Regions from separate parts of the Tatumella citrea genome, predicted to be linked through region 2. Evidence: predicted binding sites of a transcription regulator. Region 2 holds the regulator's gene; the other holds the start of a gene.
The links. The regulator PhoB, encoded in region 2, activates phosphate uptake and scavenging genes when phosphate is short. The targets are predictions, from matches to a motif close to CTGTCATAAAACTGNCNNAT.
Positions count from the first base shown of each region.

Region 1 (4,734 bases), 1.1 Mb from region 2:
CCGAGTGGTATCCCGCTCCACAACTGACGGTATATCTGTCGAAAACACTCGATGATAATGCGGCTCAGAATGTGATCAATACTCTGAAGCAGACTGATGGTGTCCAGCATGTGGATTATCTGAGTCGTGAAGAAGCATTGAATGAGTTCCGTAACTGGTCAGGGTTTGGCGGAGCGATGGATATGCTGGAGCAGAACCCGCTGCCGGCTGTGGCTATCATTACCCCAAAACTGAATTTCCAGAATTCAGACACCATGAATACGCTGCGTGACAGAGTGGCTAAAGTAAGTGGGGTGGATGAAGTACGGATGGATGACAGCTGGTTTGCCAGGCTCTCTGCCCTGACCGGGCTGGTGGGACAAGTGGCGTTTATGATTGGCCTGCTAATGGTAGTGGCCGTGTTCCTGGTGATAGGTAACAGCGTGCGTCTGAGTATCTTCGCCCGGCGCGATACCATTAATGTGCAGAAGCTCATCGGTGCCACCGATGGCTTTATCCTGCGACCATTTGTTTACGGCGGGGCAATGCTGGGACTTTCCGGGGCCTTTCTTTCGCTGATTTTGTCTGAAATTCTGGTATTCCGGCTGGAATCGGTGGTGTCGCATGTTGCCAGCGTGTTCAGTGCTTCGTTTGACCTGAAAGGTTTCTCGTTCGATGAAGCACTATTATTGCTGTTAGTCTCAGCCATTGTAGGTTGGGTTGCGGCCTGGCTGGCAACTGCACAACATTTACGCCGATTTACACCACAGTAATCCCGGGAAATATTTTTTTGCTATACTATTCCTCTGTTGCCGTAGGTTGGGGAGCAGAGGAATTTTCCCCGCAGTACCCCCTGCGCCTTGTCATAAATTATTCACAATCAAAAGTGAACCTGTGGATAACTTTTGTGTCTTAATGATTAATAGCACACATTGCTTTCGATCTTTTGGCACGGCTGACATAATGTAGGCGCAGGCTGTAAGGATCTGGCAACATTATTGACGAATTCTGAGAGGGTTTGAATGACCAAAGAAATGCAAGCTTTAGCTATTGCTCCTCTGGGTAATCTGGACGCATATATCCGGGCAGCAAATGGTTGCCCGATGCTGACAGCCGACGAGGAAAAAGCGCTGGCTGAACGGCTGCATTACCAGGGCGATCTGGATGCAGCTAAGAAGCTGATCCTGTCTCATCTGCGCTTTGTGGTTCATATCGCTCGTAATTATGCAGGTTACGGACTGCCACAGGCGGACCTGATTCAGGAAGGTAATATCGGCCTGATGAAAGCCGTACGCCGTTTTAACCCTGAAGTGGGTGTGCGCCTGGTCTCGTTTGCCGTGCACTGGATCAAAGCGGAAATTCACGAATATGTCCTGAAAAACTGGCGTATTGTGAAAGTCGCCACCACCAAAGCGCAGCGGAAACTGTTCTTCAATCTGCGCAAATCCAAACAACGCCTCGGCTGGTTTAACCAGGACGAAGTAGAGATGGTGGCCCGTGAACTCGGGGTGAGCAGTAAAGATGTGCGTGAAATGGAATCACGTATGGCTGCTCAGGATATGACGTTTGACCCAACCCCGGATGATGAAGGTGCTGAAGGCAAACCAGTAGCTCCGGTGCTGTATCTGCAGGATAAAGCTTCTGACTTTGCCGATGGTATCGAAGAAGATAACTGGGAGTCTCATGCGGCTGATAAGCTGAGTGATGCGATTCAGGGCCTGGATGAGCGTAGCCAGCATATCATTCGCGCACGCTGGCTGGATGATGACAACAAAACCACATTGCAGGAACTGGCCGATAAGTACGGTGTTTCCGCTGAGCGTGTTCGCCAGCTGGAGAAAAATGCAATGAAAAAACTGCGTGTTGCGATCGAAGCCTGATTAGACTGCCGCAGTGAACTGAGGGCGCCCTGAGGGACGCCCTTTTTTATGCCTGCGATTTAATGGCTGAAAATCCAGATGCCTTGCTCTGACCGAAAGCCACAGGCATACAGAAACATGCTGGCGGTCCCGGATAATGGCTGCTGGTCGGGGCTGATTCGCCAGCGCTGGACATCCGGATTCATACGTAAAGTCTCTTCCAGTAGATATCGACCTATGCCCCGCCGACGGGTGGCTTCCCGAACCATAATCTGTGAAATGACTGCCTCTGATGGCAGTAACTGTATCTCCAGTCCTGCCAGTAATCTCTGATTAAAACGCGCTACATAGTAACGGCTGTCTTCCTCATGTTGCAGAAAATCGGCTGCTGCTTTGTCCGGCCAGATTTTACTGAGATCGGCCAGTTCGGGTGGCGAAGGTTGTTGCAGCAATTCAATCGTCAGTCGCATCGTTTTATCCGGTTTTACAAGGGGTTCCATTAACAGGGTCTGGCCGGGTGAATGGGTTCACATGGCGGGTCTCTGTCATTCACCAGTCATCTTACTGACATCTTATATTAATTTTTCTGTCATTTTTCCGTGTCATTTTACCTCGCGAACTCCCCATAGCGCACGATCATGCCACAGGACAAAACTATGTCAGTTCTTAAATTTCGTCGTCATGCCGCAGGATTAATGCTGGCATTAGGTCTGAGCGGAAATGCTTTCGCGGTTACCGAAATTCCCTTCTGGCACTCAATGGAAGGAGGGTTAGGCACAGAGGTTGACTCGCTGGCTCAGCGTTTTAACCAGACCCACCCGGATTATAAAATTGTTCCGGTCTACAAAGGTAACTACGAGCAGAGCCTTGCCGCAGGGATTGCTGCAGTACGCAGTGGAAATGCTCCTGCCATACTTCAGGTCTATGAAGTTGGTACTGCCACCATGATGGCTTCTCATGCGATTAAGCCGGTCTACGAAGTGTTTAAAGATGCCGGTGTTCAGTTCGATGAGAAACAGTTTGTTCCGACCATTGTTGGTTACTACACCGACGCTAAAACCGGTCATATGCTGTCCGAACCTTTTAACAGCTCAACACCTATTCTGTATTACAACAAAGATGCTTTCCGCAAAGCCGGACTGAATCCGGATCAGCCGCCAAAAACCTGGCAGGAACTGGCCTCTGATGCTGCTGCATTACGTAAAGCAGGAATGAGTTGCGGATACGCCAGCGGCTGGCAGGGTTGGATTCAGCTTGAAGAGTTCAGCGCATGGCATGGTCTGCCTTTTGCGACAGAGAATAATGGTTTCGACGGTACCGATGCGAAGCTGGTATTCAATGGTCCGGAGCAAATCCGCCATATTCAGATGCTGGAAGATATGAACAAAGCCGGCAGCTTTACCTATTACGGACGTAAAGATGAATCGACCGCTAAGTTCTACAGCGGCGATTGCGGAATGACGACAGCATCATCGGCTTCGCTGGCAGATATCCGTCAGTATGCCAAATTCAACTTTGGTGTCGGGATGATGCCGTATGATGCCACAGTGAAAAATGCGCCACAGAATGCCATCATCGGTGGTGCCAGCCTGTGGGTTATGCGCGGTCAGAGCGATGCAACCTACAAAGGGGTTGCGGAGTTCCTGAAATTCCTTGCTCAGCCGGAAATTGCGGCCGAGTGGCATCAGAAAACCGGTTATCTCCCGGCAACTACTGCGGCCTACGAGTTAACCCGCAAGCAGGGCTTTTACGACAAAAACCCTGGTGCGGACATCGCGATGAAGCAAATGCTGAATAAACCACCTCTGGCCTTCACCAAAGGCCTGCGTCTCGGCAACATGCCGCAGATACGTACTGTGGTGGATGAAGAGCTTGAAAGTGTCTGGACCGGGAAAGAGACTCCTAAAACAGCACTGGATAATGCAGTTCAGCGTGGTAACCAACTGCTTCGCCGTTTCCAGCAGCAGGTTCAGTAATCCGCCGTTAGTAAAAACATCCCCTTGCAGGGTCACTCCGGTGAATTCTGCAAGGGGATAGCCCGGGAAATCTCCGCCTGAGGTCAGGTTTTATGTCATCTTCTCGTCCCGTTTTTCGCCACCGTGCATTACCTTATCTGCTGCTGCTGCCCCAGATTGCAATCACGGTTATCTTTTTTATCTGGCCGGCTGCAGAAGCTCTGTGGTATTCGGTACAGAATCTTGATCCGTTTGGGTTTTCGGCTCATTTTGTCGGGTTGGCAAACTTCACTGCCTTATTCCAGGATCCGTATTATCTGGATTCGTTCAAAACTACGATTATCTTTAGTGCGCTGGTAGCTGCATTAGGGCTGGTAATTTCCTTATTTCTGGCCGCATTAGTCGATCATGTTCTGCGTCTTAAGAAGTTCTACCAGACATTATTACTGCTGCCCTATGCTGTCGCTCCGGCCATTGCTGCCGTGCTATGGATGTTCCTGTTTAATCCGGGACTGGGCGTTATCAGCCACTTTTTACAGTCGATAGGTTATAACTGGAATTATGCTCAGAACAGTGGACAGGCCATGTTCCTGGTGGTTCTGGCATCAGTCTGGCAACAAATTAGTTATAACTTCCTGTTCTTTTTTGCTGCGTTACAGTCGATCCCCCGCTCGCTGGTGGAGGCAGCTGCACTGGATGGTGCCGGTCCGGTCCGTCGTTTTATGCATCTCTCATTGCCCCTGATTACCCCGGTCAGCTTCTTCCTGCTGGTGGTTAATCTGGTATATGCCTTTTTTGATACCTTCCCTGTTATTGATGCAGCTACCCAGGGGGGACCGGTTCAGTCCACCACCACGCTGATTTATAAAATCTACCGGGAAGGTTTTACGGGGCTGGATCTGAGTGCCTCAGCAGCACAATCGGTAGTTCTGATGGTGATT
Region 1 covers NZ_CP015579.1:31,723-36,456, forward strand. The annotation lists gene ftsX (permease-like cell division protein FtsX) at 1-752, shown strand, start outside; gene rpoH (RNA polymerase sigma factor RpoH) at 1,002-1,859, shown strand; gene panM (aspartate 1-decarboxylase autocleavage activator PanM) at 1,919-2,308, opposite strand; gene ugpB (sn-glycerol-3-phosphate ABC transporter substrate-binding protein UgpB) at 2,495-3,814, shown strand; gene ugpA (sn-glycerol-3-phosphate ABC transporter permease UgpA) at 3,907-4,734, shown strand, end outside.
Region 1: the regulator PhoB is predicted to act here: its motif matches at 2,381-2,400, upstream of ugpB (sn-glycerol-3-phosphate ABC transporter substrate-binding protein UgpB).

Region 2 (4,734 bases):
GCAGACCAATGGTCAGATCATGAGGTTTACCGATCAGCGCTTTATTCAGTACCTGAGCGTAAGTGGCAGCCAGCACCTGAGGATCATCCCCCCGCTCTCTGACCTGAGCTCGCTGATCTTCTGAACAGAGATAAGCCCAGACAGTATCGTCGAGTTGCAGATAACGGCAGCCTGCATCATAGAAGGCACGAATCGCATCACGCCAGGTCGTGGCCAGATCATCGAAATATTCAGCCAGATCAGGATAGACGCTTTCATCAATATATTTGCGCCCGCCACGGAAATGCAGCACGCTCGGGCTGGGGATAGTCATCTTCGCCACGCTTTTACCGGCAACGCTCTGCAGGAAACGAAAGTCCTCCAGCATAGGATGTTCACCAAACCCCAGTTTCCCGGTTACCCGAACACCACGGGCTTTAGTTTGCACTCCGTTAAACTGAATGCCGTGGTCAGATTCAAAAGGTTCAACCCCTTCCAGCCCGTCAAAAAAATCAAAATGCCACCAGGCGCGGCGAAACTCACCATCGGTCACCACCTTTAAGCCCGCAGCCTGCTGCTGCTCAACCACATCACGAATCGCTGCGTTTTCAGCTTTACGCAACCCTTCGGCATCGAGACTTCCTGCCGAAAATTGTATCCGTGCCTGTTTTATCGCTTCGGGTCGCAGAAAACTCCCGACAATATCGGCGCGAAACGGTGCCTCAGCTCTTTGCATAATTACTCTCCTGATGCCGGAGGTGACCGGCAGATCTGTTTAAGCCATCCAGACGGCTAAATTGTGATTTTTTCAGGGTGGCATGAGAAAATCAGCCTGACAATTGAATATAATTCATTCGTAATGAATTTATTTCATCTGTAGTCCGAAAGCGACCGGCAATCTCAGTTACGGGATAAATCAGTGGGAACACAGTCACCGCAGAGAACGTACTGCGGTGACTGTCAGCTATTGGCTGGTCACAGGAATGGCAGCATTCCCCGGAACAATCATCCGTGCAGCCAGAGAAAAACTAAAGCAGGTACAGTGATCAGGTTCACTGGTGATAGATAACCGGGCACCATGATGCCCCAGAGCATGTTTCACAATCGCCAGTCCCAGACCACTGCCGCCGGTATTACGTGATCTGGCTTTATCTACCCGATAGAAACGTTCGGTGAGACGCGGGATATGTTCAGCAGCAATCCCCGGGCCATCATCGGATACCGAAAAATATGCTCCCTCAACAGAGCGTTTCCAGACAATATCAATATGGGTTTTTTCGGGGGTATGGTTGACTGAGTTATAGATTAGGTTGGAGATAGCGCTGCGTAACTGCTCATCGTTGCCGTATATCCGTAGCTTTTCATCTATAGAAAAAGTGATTTTTTGTCGGCCCTGACTAAGAGTTTCGGCTTCCTGTTGCAGCATATGTAACATTGCCGGAACATCAACTATCTCTTTCATATTCAGTGCAGGTGCTGCTTCGATACGCGTTAGCGTCATCAGCTGTTTAACCAGCCCTTCCATGCGCCGCGACTGTTCCTGCATAGTCCCCACAGCTTTGAAATAGACTTTATCATTCAGCTGATTGTCTTCCATCATTTCCAGATAACCCTGGATAACCGTCAATGGGGTACGCAGTTCATGGCTGACATTAGCGAAAAAGTGGCGCCGCATATTTTCCAGCTGCCGCATCTGCGTCATATCTCTGGCGCTGATCAGCCACTGCCCTTCGCTGTAGGGCATAATCCTGAACTCCATGTGATGCCCGTTATTCAGTAGCTGGGTCAAAGGAGTTTCGAAATTTTTAGCCTGCAGATAGCGGGAAAACTCAGGATAACGCAGCAGGTTGAGGATATTTTGCCCGTTATCCTCCGGCCAGCGTAAACCCAGATATTGTTGTGCCAGCCCGTTGCACCAAAAAATATTGCCCTCTTCGGTGGTCAGGATCAGCCCGTCAGGCAGCGATTCTGCACCACTGCGAAAGCGTTTAATCAGATTACGCAACTCTCCGCGTCGCCGCCGGTTGCGCACCTGCATCAGAAATAAGCCATGAAACAGAGGTTCCCAACTGCCTTTACCGGTTGGCGGAGTCATGGTCCTGTCGACCCACAGCCAGTGTGATAAACGCATTAGTTGGAAGAAATGCCAGAAAAGTAATAAGACAACCGCCAGCAGCAGGCACCAGGCCAGTTGCCGGGTCAGTAACCCAGCCACACCACCGGCCAGGCAGGCAAGCAGAAATTCAGATATCAGGGTGCGCCACGAAAGTTTGTCCAGCACGAGTGACACTCCATTCAGAAACGGGCAGAGAAACGATATCCTGTACCACGGACTGTTTGTACCATACGCTCATGGCCTGTGACTTCAAGTGCCTTACGCAGACGACGGATATGAACATCTACCGTCCGGTCTTCAACATACACATTAGTTCCCCAGACATGATTCAGCAATTGTTCTCTGCTGTAAACGCGTTCCGGGTGAGTCATAAAGAAATGCAGTAATTTATATTCAGTTGGTCCCATTTCTACCGGAGTTTCTCCGGACATAACCCGGTGCGAGGTCGGGTCCAGCGTTAGCCCCTGAATATCAATCAGCTCATCATCTGCCGTCGGCGAAATACGACGAATCACCGCTTTTATCCTGGCGATCAGTTCCTTCGGCGAAAAAGGTTTGGTCATATAGTCATCGGCGCCAGCATCCAGCCCGCGAACCCGATCTTCCTCTTCCCCTTTGGCCGTCAACATCACGACCGGAATATCCCGGGTCATCGCTTCTTTTTTCAGATAACGGATAAACTGAATACCACTACCACCAGGTAACATCCAGTCCAGTAATATCAGATCGGGCCAGGGTTCAATCAGTTTTTTTACTGCGCTGTCATAATCCTCAGCTTCGATGGGATGATAGTCATTCTGCTCCAGCACGAAACATAACATTTCGCGAATCGGAGCCTCATCTTCTACGACCAGAATGCGTTTAGCCATTGTTTCTCCAGCGAATATCTTCGGGTATTTCCGAAGTTGCGGCGCCATTATGAGTCAGTTTTATGACAGTTTTATGAATAAATGCCAGCTTATTTTCTGAGAACATGTCATAAAAATTTATTGATTTTTGCTAACCGTACTGTGCCAGTGGCCATCCTGTAATACAAATCCGGACAAGCCACTCTTTTTTTATCCGGGAGCCGGTAACAGGTATACTGCGTGCAGCAGGGTGAAACCGGGAACATTATGAAAATTATCCATACTTCTGACTGGCATTTGGGTCAGTTTTTTTATACCCGTAGCAGGGCTTATGAACATCAGTCTTTTCTCGACTGGTTATTGCAACAAATTACCGACCACCAGGTCGATGCCCTGATAGTCGCAGGTGATATTTTTGATACCGGTTCGCCACCCAGTTATGCCAGGGAAATCTACAACCACTTTGTGGTCTCGTTACAACAGACAGGTTGCCAGTTGGTTATTCTGGCCGGTAATCACGACTCAGTTGCCATGCTTAACGAATCACGGGAATTACTTGCGTGCCTGAACACCCGGGTTATCGCCAGTGCCGGGACTGACATTAGTAATCAACTGGTTATTCTCCGCGATAAGCAACAGCAGCCTGCGGCGGTACTCTGTGCCATCCCCTATCTGCGTCCCCGGGATATTCAGTTGAGTCAGGCCGGTCTGGACAGCCAGCAGAAACAACAAAACCTGTTACAGGCGATCACCGATCATTACCGGCAATGCTATGACGGCGCGCTTGGTTTGCGGGATGAACTGGGTCAACCTGAACTGCCGGTTATTGCCACCGGACATCTGACCGCGCTGGGTTCCCGCAGCAGTGAGTCGGTACGGGATATCTATATCGGCAGCCTGGATGCATTTCCGGCATCAGCGTTCCCTCCCGCGGATTATATCGCCCTGGGACATATTCATCGCCCGCAACAGGTCGGCGGGCAACCACACATCCGCTACAGCGGATCACCCATTGCACTCAGTTTCGATGAACCAGGTAAGGAGAAAAGCGTCTGCCTGGTAGAATGTGGCCCCGGCCAGCCACTCACAGTAACTACTCTGCCTGTTCCTTGTTTCCAGCCCATGCAAACCCTGAGAGGTTCACTGGAAGAGATAGAAACACAAATCAATGCACTGACTGCCGATGACAGTGGCCGGCCGGTATGGCTGGATATTGAAGTCACGCAACAGGACTATCTCAGTGACTTGCAACAACGCATCGAAACCCTGGTGTCAGGCAAACCTGCAGAAGTGTTACTGCTACGCCGCAGTCGTGAACGCTCGACGGCAGGCATTCAGCGGATGGAGAACGAAACGCTCAATGAACTCACCGCAGAAGATGTATTTCTGCGCCGCCTTGAGCTGGAACAACAACTGTCAGAAGATGATCGCCAGCGACTACTGACCCTTTATCTGCAGACGCTGGAACAGGTACAACACGCCGGACAGGAGCAGGACAACGAATGAAAATACTAAGCCTGCGGTTCAAAAACCTGAATGCTCTGCGCGGCGAGTGGATGATCGATTTTCGTCAGCCACCGTTTGCCGGCAACGGTCTGTTTGCCATCACCGGTGATACCGGAGCCGGTAAGACCACCCTGCTGGATGCTATTTGTCTGGCACTCTACCATCAGACGCCACGCCTGGGCCCGGTCACACCGACCCAGAATGAACTGATGTCACGCGGAACCAGCGAGTGTCTGGCGGAAGTCGAATTTGAGATTAAAGGTCAGGCATGGCGGGCATTCTGGA
Region 2 covers NZ_CP015579.1:1,086,914-1,091,647, reverse strand. The annotation lists gene A7K98_RS05200 (cobalamin-independent methionine synthase II family protein) at 1-715, opposite strand, end outside; gene phoR (phosphate regulon sensor histidine kinase PhoR) at 944-2,260, opposite strand; gene phoB (phosphate response regulator transcription factor PhoB) at 2,275-2,964, opposite strand; gene sbcD (exonuclease subunit SbcD) at 3,211-4,449, shown strand; gene A7K98_RS05180 (AAA family ATPase) at 4,446-4,734, shown strand, end outside.